2 regions of the Clostridium sp. CM042 genome follow, and region 2 is predicted to be linked to the other one. Evidence: a T-box and tRNA genes for the amino acid it is inferred to sense, from the RefSeq annotation. Region 2 holds a T-box; the other holds one or more tRNA genes.
The links. A T-box is a leader RNA that pairs with one kind of tRNA and senses whether it is charged. The one in region 2 lies ahead of asnS (asparagine--tRNA ligase), so its partner is inferred to be a tRNA-Asn.
Positions count from the first base shown of each region.

Region 1 (4,668 bases), 970 kb from region 2:
GAGTGGTGGACGGTACAGAAGTGAGAATGTTGGCATGAGTAGCGAGAGTTAAGTGAGAATCTTAACGGTCGAAAACCTAAGGTTTCCTGAGGAAGGCTCGTCCTCTCAGGGTTAGTCGGGACCTAAGCCGAGGCCGAAAGGCGTAGGTGATGGACAATCGGTTGATATTCCGATACCACCAATGGACGTTATTAGAAATGGGATGACGCAGGAGGATAAGATGTGCACACTATTGGATGTGTGTCTAAGCATTTAGGCGGAGCAAGCAGGCAAATCCGTTTGCTCTTAACGCTGAGATGTGATGGGGAAGGGAATTTATTCCCGAAGTATCTGATTCCACGCTGCCAAGAAAAGTCTCTATCGAGGATATTGGTGCCCGTACCGCAAACCGACACAGGTAGGTGAGGAGAGAATCCTAAGACCATCGGAAGAATTGTTGTTAAGGAACTCGGCAAATTGACCCCGTAACTTCGGGAGAAGGGGTGCCTACGTAAGTAGGTCGCAGAGAATAGGCCCAAGCAACTGTTTAGCAAAAACACAGGTCTCTGCTAAAGCGAAAGCTGATGTATAGGGGCTGACGCCTGCCCGGTGCTGGAAGGTTAAGGGGATTACTTAGCGCAAGCGAAGGTATGAACTTAAGCCCCAGTAAACGGCGGCCGTAACTATAACGGTCCTAAGGTAGCGAAATTCCTTGTCGGGTAAGTTCCGACCCGCACGAATGGCGTAATGATTTGGGCACTGTCTCAACAACACATCCGGCGAAATTGTAGTGCAAGTGAAGATGCTTGCTACCCGCGATTGGACGGAAAGACCCCGTAGAGCTTTACTGTAGCTTAGCATTGAATTTCGGTATTGTCTGTACAGGATAGGTGGGAGACTGAGAAACATGGGCGTCAGCCTGTGTGGAGTCATCCTTGGGATACCACCCTGACAGTACTGAGGTTCTAACTGGAGGCCATGAATCTGGTCACAGGACATTGTTAGGTGGGCAGTTTGACTGGGGCGGTCGCCTCCAAAAAAGTAACGGAGGCGCCCAAAGGTTCCCTCAGCGCGGTTGGAAATCGCGCGAAGAGTGCAAAGGCAGAAGGGAGCCTGACTGCGACACTTACAAGTGGAGCAGGGACGAAAGTCGGGCTTAGTGATCCGGTGGTACCTCGTGGGAGGGCCATCGCTCAACGGATAAAAGCTACCTCGGGGATAACAGGCTGATCTCCCCCAAGAGTCCACATCGACGGGGAGGTTTGGCACCTCGATGTCGGCTCGTCGCATCCTGGGGCTGAAGTAGGTCCCAAGGGTTGGGCTGTTCGCCCATTAAAGCGGCACGCGAGCTGGGTTCAGAACGTCGTGAGACAGTTCGGTCCCTATCCGTCGCGGGCGTAGGAAATTTGAAGGGAGCTGTCCTTAGTACGAGAGGACCGGGATGGACAAACCTCTGGTGCACCAGTTGTCACGCCAGTGGCATCGCTGGGTAGCTATGTTTGGAAGGGATAAACGCTGAAAGCATCTAAGCGTGAAGCCCACCCTGAGATGAGATTTCCCATAACGCGTGTTTTTAACACAAGTTAGTAAGACTCCTGGAAGACCACCAGGTTGATAGGTTAGAGGTGTAAGCATGGTAACATGTTCAGCTGACTAATACTAATAAGTCGAGGGCTTGACCTAAATAATTAGAAATAACGCGATACTTCAAGCATAAGCGAGAAGACTAGTTCACTGTGCAATTTTGAGAGAATATTTATTTTCTCAATCTAGTGATTATGGCATGAAGGTAACACCCGTTCCCATACCGAACACGAAGGTTAAGCTTCAATGCGCCGATGGTACTGCAGGGGTGACCTTGTGGAAGAGTAGGTCGTCGCTAGGTAATGTTCCGCGATAGCTCAACGGTGGAGCACTCGGCTGTTAACCGATAGGTTGAAGGTTCAAATCCTTTTCGCGGAGCCATTTTTTTAAAATATAATAACATATGACGGATATTAATAAATCTGGTGATTATGGCATGAAGGTAACACCCGTTCCCATACCGAACACGAAGGTTAAGCTTCAATGCGCCGATGGTACTGCAGGGGTGACCTTGTGGAAGAGTAGGTTGTCGCCAGGTAAATATGGATCTTTAGCTCAGCTGGTTAGAGCTACCGGCTCATAACCGGTCGGTCCGGGGTTCGAGTCCCTGAAGGTCCACCATATGTGGGGATATAGCTCAGCTGGGAGAGCACCTGCCTTGCACGCAGGGGGTCAAGGGTTCGATTCCCTTTATCTCCACCAAAAAACAGTCCAATATGGGCTGTTTTTTTTGTGGAGATAAATAAGTTGTTAGTAAAAAAACTGGGTTAAATCATATCCTGGGTTGCTGAAATATTAACGACTTCAGAAGGAGATTTATACTCCCACTGAAGTTTTATTTTTGTTATAATATTGAACCTCTACTTATAAAAGTGGTGACTTCCCTTATGAGATGTCATTAAAATCACATATAAATTACTTATTTGATAATATAATTATTTAAAGAAGGATTAGAATTGAAGTAAATAAAATATTTAATGAATTTCCTTTAAAAATAAAAGAGGTTACCAGAATTTCGAAATGAAAATGTGACTGTTTGCATAATTAGAATAGAGTAGCATTTTTATTTTTATATGATTAATTATATTTAAGTTAATTATTAATATTTAAAGGAATTATATAATATAAAAATACTTAATAACGTTTATAAATAAATGAATTAAATGCTTAAATATAAACAATTTCTTATATACTTGACCATGTGTGTCAACACATATAAAACAAAGGATTATAACGAAAAGAGGGGGGAATAGAGAATAATGTGGATATATAACAAAAAAAACTAATATACAACTTTATTATTATGATACAATACTCCTTGTCGTCACAAACGAGTGGCACGATAAGCTAACTGTTGATAACTATTTAATATATTTTCAAATGAAAATAATTTTTAAAAAGTTGTTGACAAAACAAGAAATACCTAGTAGAATAGTAGAAGTCGTCACATGATGACAAAGCAAGTTGGTCTTTGAAAATTAAACAGAGAAATAGGTAAAGATAGCGAAATAATATTTCGTTAAACCAGTTAATTACTTTAGTATAAAGTAAAATTTAGTCGTAAGACTAAAAGTATGTAATGAGCTTGCTAACCAGCTTAACAGTTGGCGCAGATTAATCATTTCAACTAAAAAAGTGTAAACTTTTAAATTGAGAGTTTGATCCTGGCTCAGGACGAACGCTGGCGGCGTGCCTAACACATGCAAGTCGAGCGATGATTCGTCTCCTTCGGGAGACGTTGATTAGCGGCGGACGGGTGAGTAACACGTGGGTAACCTGCCTCAAAGAGGGGAATAGCCTCCCGAAAGGGAGATTAATACCGCATAATATGTTTTGGTCGCATGATCGAAACATCAAAGGATTTTTCTTCGGAAAATTCCACTTTGAGATGGACCCGCGGCGCATTAGCTAGTTGGTGAGGTAACGGCTCACCAAGGCGACGATGCGTAGCCGACCTGAGAGGGTGATCGGCCACATTGGAACTGAGACACGGTCCAGACTCCTACGGGAGGCAGCAGTGGGGAATATTGCGCAATGGGGGAAACCCTGACGCAGCAACGCCGCGTGAATGATGAAGGCCTTCGGGTTGTAAAGTTCTGTCTTCTGGGACGATAATGACGGTACCAGAGGAGGAAGCCACGGCTAACTACGTGCCAGCAGCCGCGGTAATACGTAGGTGGCAAGCGTTGTCCGGATTTACTGGGCGTAAAGGATGCGTAGGCGGACATTTAAGTCAGATGTGAAATACCCGAGCTTAACTTGGGTGCTGCATTTGAAACTGGGTGTCTAGAGTGCAGGAGAGGTAAGTGGAATTCCTAGTGTAGCGGTGAAATGCGTAGAGATTAGGAAGAACACCAGTGGCGAAGGCGACTTACTGGACTGTAACTGACGCTGAGGCATGAAAGCGTGGGGAGCAAACAGGATTAGATACCCTGGTAGTCCACGCCGTAAACGATGAATACTAGGTGTCGGGGGTCGAACCTCGGTGCCGCCGTTAACACATTAAGTATTCCGCCTGGGGAGTACGATCGCAAGATTAAAACTCAAAGGAATTGACGGGGGCCCGCACAAGCAGCGGAGCATGTGGTTTAATTCGAAGCAACGCGAAGAACCTTACCTAGACTTGACATCCCCTGCATAACCCAGAGATGGGTGAAGTCCTTCGGGACAGGGTGACAGGTGGTGCATGGTTGTCGTCAGCTCGTGTCGTGAGATGTTGGGTTAAGTCCCGCAACGAGCGCAACCCTTATCATTAGTTGCTACCATTAAGTTGAGCACTCTAGTGAGACTGCCCGGGTTAACCGGGAGGAAGGTGGGGATGACGTCAAATCATCATGCCCCTTATGTCTAGGGCTACACACGTGCTACAATGGTGAGTACAAAGAGATGCAAGACCGCAAGGTGGAGCCAAACTCAAAAACTCATCCCAGTTCGGATTGTAGGCTGCAACTCGCCTACATGAAGCCGGAGTTGCTAGTAATCGCGAATCAGCATGTCGCGGTGAATACGTTCCCGGGCCTTGTACACACCGCCCGTCACACCATGAGAGTTGGTAACACCCGAAGTCCGTGAGGTAACCGTAAGGAGCCAGCGGCCGAAGGTGGG
Region 1 is NZ_CM143646.1:2,761,841-2,766,508, forward strand. It holds rRNA gene ACWJJ7_RS13170 (23S ribosomal RNA) at 1-1,662, shown strand, start outside; rRNA gene rrf (5S ribosomal RNA) at 1,748-1,864, shown strand; tRNA gene ACWJJ7_RS13180 (tRNA-Asn) at 1,870-1,944, shown strand; rRNA gene rrf (5S ribosomal RNA) at 1,985-2,101, shown strand; tRNA gene ACWJJ7_RS13190 (tRNA-Ile) at 2,108-2,184, shown strand; tRNA gene ACWJJ7_RS13195 (tRNA-Ala) at 2,190-2,265, shown strand; rRNA gene ACWJJ7_RS13200 (16S ribosomal RNA) at 3,210-4,668, shown strand, end outside.
Region 1: it has a tRNA-Asn gene. The T-box ahead of asnS (asparagine--tRNA ligase) is inferred to sense a tRNA for this amino acid. The anticodon was not compared.

Region 2 (4,668 bases):
TAGATTAAATGAGAAGAAAAACTAAAAATGAAAACGTTTTAGATTATATTTACATTATTATCGGGACTACAATACTTGCAGCAGGCATAAATGTGTTTTTTGCAAAGTTTAAATTAGTAACAGGTGGAGTAGCAGGTATTGCTATTGTTATCCAATATATCGCAGAAAAATATTATGGAATAGGAGTGCCTTTATGGTTTACTAATATTGTGATAAATATACCATTGCTTATCATTGCTAGAAAACTTAAGGGCAGAGAATTTGTGGGTAAATCTATGTTTGCTTCAGCATATCTATCTTTTGCACTGTTTTATACAAGCTTTATACCAGCGCCAAAGGTTGATATTTTGTTGGTTAGTATATTTGGTGGAGTGCTTGTTGGCACAGGGTTAGGACTTGTATTAAGAGCATCTGCTAGCACTGGCGGAACTGATTTAGCTGCAAATATTATAAAGGTTTATTTAAAGGATATTTCAATAGCTAAAATTATATTAGCTATTGATTCAATTATAATACTAATAGGTGCTTTTCTATTTGGTGTTCAAAAAGCTATGTACGCGTTAATAGCCACGTATATTGTTACTAAAGTTATAGATGGTATACTTGAAGGTATAAATTATTCTAAAGAGGTATTTATTATTTCATATAAGTCTAAAGAAATAGCGGAAATATTAATGAAGGATTTAGAGAGAGGTGTTACAGGAATAAATGCTACTGGAATGTATACAAATGGGCCCAAACAGGTACTATATATAGTAGTGGGTAAAAATGAAATAGTACCTCTTCAAAAAATTGTTAAATCAATTGATGCCAACGCATTTATAACTGTTGCAGATGTAAGGGAAGTATTAGGAGAAGGATTTACTAAATAAAAAGGAAGTATAATAGGAAACATTTTCAGAGTATATTTCGAAGTCTTCATGCAAAGACTAAATTTAGAAAGGAAGTGCTTATACATGAATGACGAATTAAATAGTAAACCTATTATATTTGATCACCCAGAGAAACTTACACAGGGTGTATCTTTAGAAGAAGGCGATGTTGTAGCAAAGGCTTTCATTAATGAAGAAGATGGATGTGTAAAATCTAACATCGTTATTGAAAATAAGGCTACTGGAAAAATGGCAAAGAGAGATGCAGTTATTGGTGAGATAGTTGAAGATGAAGATGAAGATGAAGATGAAGATGAAGATGAAGAATTTGATTAAATAGATATCCTTGTTAAAAAGAATTATAATTCTATTTAATTAAAAGAAAATACTTACTTAAGGGGTGCCTAAAATGATTGGAAAATTATTTTAGGCACCTATTTTTAACGATATTACGGAAAGAGAGTTTCGTATTATAACAAAAATAAAAATTCAGTGGAAGTATAAATATCCTCCTAAAGTCATCAATATTGCAGCTTCGCAGAAGATGATTTAATTAATTTTAGGAAAATAACTAAAAACTTCTCTATTGATTGTTGTAGATGCGTCAATGGCAATTAGATTATAAAAATATTTGACATTTATTATTTAAAATATTATAATTTTAATTGAATATAAAAATAATTGATACATATACTAATATTTAAATATAAAGACTGTGAAGAGAAGAGTAGATATAAAAGGTAGTCGTAGCGATTTGGTGATGGTGAAAGACCAATACGAGGGTTATATTGAAGAACATCTCAGAGTTTCTAACCGAAATCTTTAAGAAAGTAGGCTTAGACGGTTCCAATCCGTTAACTGTTGGGCAGTATCAAATATATAATTCGTAGCAACGAATGTATAATTCTGTACTGATTAGATTGGTCATATTATATGACAAACTGGGTGGCATAGCGAAATTATAGCCTTTCGTCCCTTTATTATTAGGGGATGGAAGGCTTTTTTTATTATTAAGGTAAATATAAAATTATAAGGAGGGCAATTTTATGGAAAAATTGTTAGTAAAACAAATTTATAGAGAAAAAGAAAAATATGCAGATGAAGTAGTATCTATCTCTGGATGGATAAGAACTTTAAGATCTTCTAAAGCGTTCGGGTTTATAGAAGTTAATGATGGAAGTTTCTTCAAAAACATTCAGGTAGTTTTTGAGGAAGGCTTAGAAAATTTTGCTGAAATAGCTAAATTACCTATAAGTTCATCTTTGACTATAGAAGGGAAACTTGTTGTAACGCCAGAAGCTAAGCAGCCATTTGAGATTAAAGCTACTAAAATAGTTTTAGAAGGGATGTCAAATACTGATTATCCATTGCAAAAGAAAAGACATTCTTTTGAGTATTTAAGAACTATTGCACACTTAAGGCCAAGAAGTAATGCTTTCTCAGCAGTGTTTAGGGTGCGTTCACTAACGGCTTTTGCTATCCATGAGTTTTTTCAAAAGAGAGGATTCGTATATACCCATACACCAATAATTACTGGTAGCGATTGCGAAGGTGCGGGTGAAATGTTCAGAATATCTACTCTTGATGTAAATGACATGCCACTAGGAGAAGATAAAAAAGTTGATTATTCAAAGGATTTCTTTGGTAAAGAAACTAGCTTAACTGTAAGTGGACAGTTAGCAGCAGAGGCTTTTGCTTTAGCTTTTAGAAATGTTTATACCTTTGGGCCAACATTTAGAGCAGAAAATTCTAATACAGGAAGACATGCAGCTGAGTTCTGGATGATAGAGCCTGAAATAGCATTTGCGGATTTAAAAGATGATATGGAACTCGCAGAAGACATGATGAAATACATAATAAATTATGTTATGGAAAACGCTCCAGAAGAGATGGAGTTTTTCAATAGTTTTGTAGATAAAGGTTTAATTGAAAGATTAAATGGTGTTGTAAATGCAGAGTTTGGTCAGGTAACATATACTGAGGCTGTGGATATCCTACAAAAATCAGGAAATGAATTCCAATATCCGGTAACTTGGGGCTGCGATCTTCAAACTGAGCATGAAAGATATTTAACAGAAGAAGTGTTTAAAAAACCATTATTTGTAACGGATTATCCAAAGGAAATAAAATCTTTTTATATGAGAATAAATGATGATAATAAGACAGTTGCAGCAATGGACCTACTTGTACCGGGAATAGGAGAAATTATCGGTGGAAGCCAAAGAGAAGAAAGACAAGATATTTTAGAAGCTAGAATGGAAGAATGTGGTCTTAATAAAGAAGATTACTGGTGGTATTTAGAGCTAAGAAAATACGGCGGAACTAAGCATGCTGGATTTGGACTAGGATTTGAAAGAGCTATTATGTATATTACAGGTATGAGCAACATAAGAGACGTTATTCCATTCCCAAGAACAACTGGGTCTGCTGAGTTTTAACGACATTTCAGAAGGAAGGTGACCACCTGCGGAGCGATTGCAGCTTCGCAGGTGATAATTTAATAGTAAATTATAATACTTAAAAGCAGCTCCTTATGTGTAGAATAGGAGCTGCTTTTCTGCTTTTAATTTAGAAATCTGAAAAAATAACAGGCTAAACATGCCTTATTTATAATCAGTATTTTTAGCAGCAGCATACCTTGTCATCAGGAATATGTTTAAGTTATTTGGCGTTAACAACGCCCATGGATGATATTTAAGAGATGTTTCGGATATTGTAAAAATCATGAAACCCTTGGGGAGGGGTTTCATGATATAACAGAATAAAAAAATACAAGCTACTGACAAAAGTCAGTAGCTTGTACAGTAATCATAAGATATATGTTCTAATTAAGCCTCAACTGGAGCGCCTGTAGGACAAACACCTGCACAAGCTCCACAATCGATACAAGTATCAGCATCGATAACAAATAGTGAATCTCCTTGGCTTATAGCGTTAACTGGGCATTCAGGTTCGCAAGCTCCACAGCTTACACATGCATCAGTAATTTTATATGACATAATAATCAACCTCCTTTTTAACTAATTTACTACATAATATCATAATTAAGCTAATAAATAAAGAGTTTTTTAGAAATAGAAGATGGTGGAACATATCTCATAATTGACACGTTTATTAGTAATTCTATATAGCATAACCATTCTGCTTATTTTTATATGTTAAATTAAATAAATATTTATTATTAATTTATAAATGTTTTTAAAATACAATATTAAATGAACTGTATTAAATAATAGTTACAGCTAGAACTAAATTTAAAACAGTTCATTTAATACATATGGTAGTTAGTAACTTTTAGCTGTATATATATTAATGATGAGCTCATCTATCTAGCTGAGAGTTAATAACTATTAATAATATTATGTGTAAAATTTAAAAAATTATTCAGTATAAAATTATAACTTAATTAAATTATTTACATAGCAATTTAATTGCTCTATTAACAACATTTTCTGTTGTAAATCCGAATTCTTTGAATAAATCGTCGGCTTTACCTGAAGCTCCAAATCTATCAATAGAGATTACATCTCCGTCTATTCCAACATATTTATGCCAACCAAAGGAAGAAGCGGCTTCAACTGCCAAGCGGGCTCTTATGTCTGATGGTAATATAGATTCCCTGTACCCTCTTGATTGTGCTTCAAACAAATCTAAGGATGGCATACTTACCACTCTAGCCTTGATACCACGATCATTTAATATCTTAGCTCCTTCATAAATAAATTCTACCTCAGAACCAGAAGCCATTAAAATTATATCAGGAGTTCTGCCTTTTTCTTCATAGGTTTTTAATACA
Region 2 is NZ_CM143646.1:1,788,522-1,793,189, reverse strand. It holds gene ACWJJ7_RS08435 (YitT family protein) at 9-872, shown strand; gene ACWJJ7_RS08430 (hypothetical protein) at 957-1,208, shown strand; T-box leader at 1,579-1,852, shown strand; gene asnS (asparagine--tRNA ligase) at 1,919-3,310, shown strand; gene ACWJJ7_RS08420 (DUF362 domain-containing protein) at 3,701-3,871, opposite strand; gene tkt (transketolase) at 4,284-4,668, opposite strand, start outside.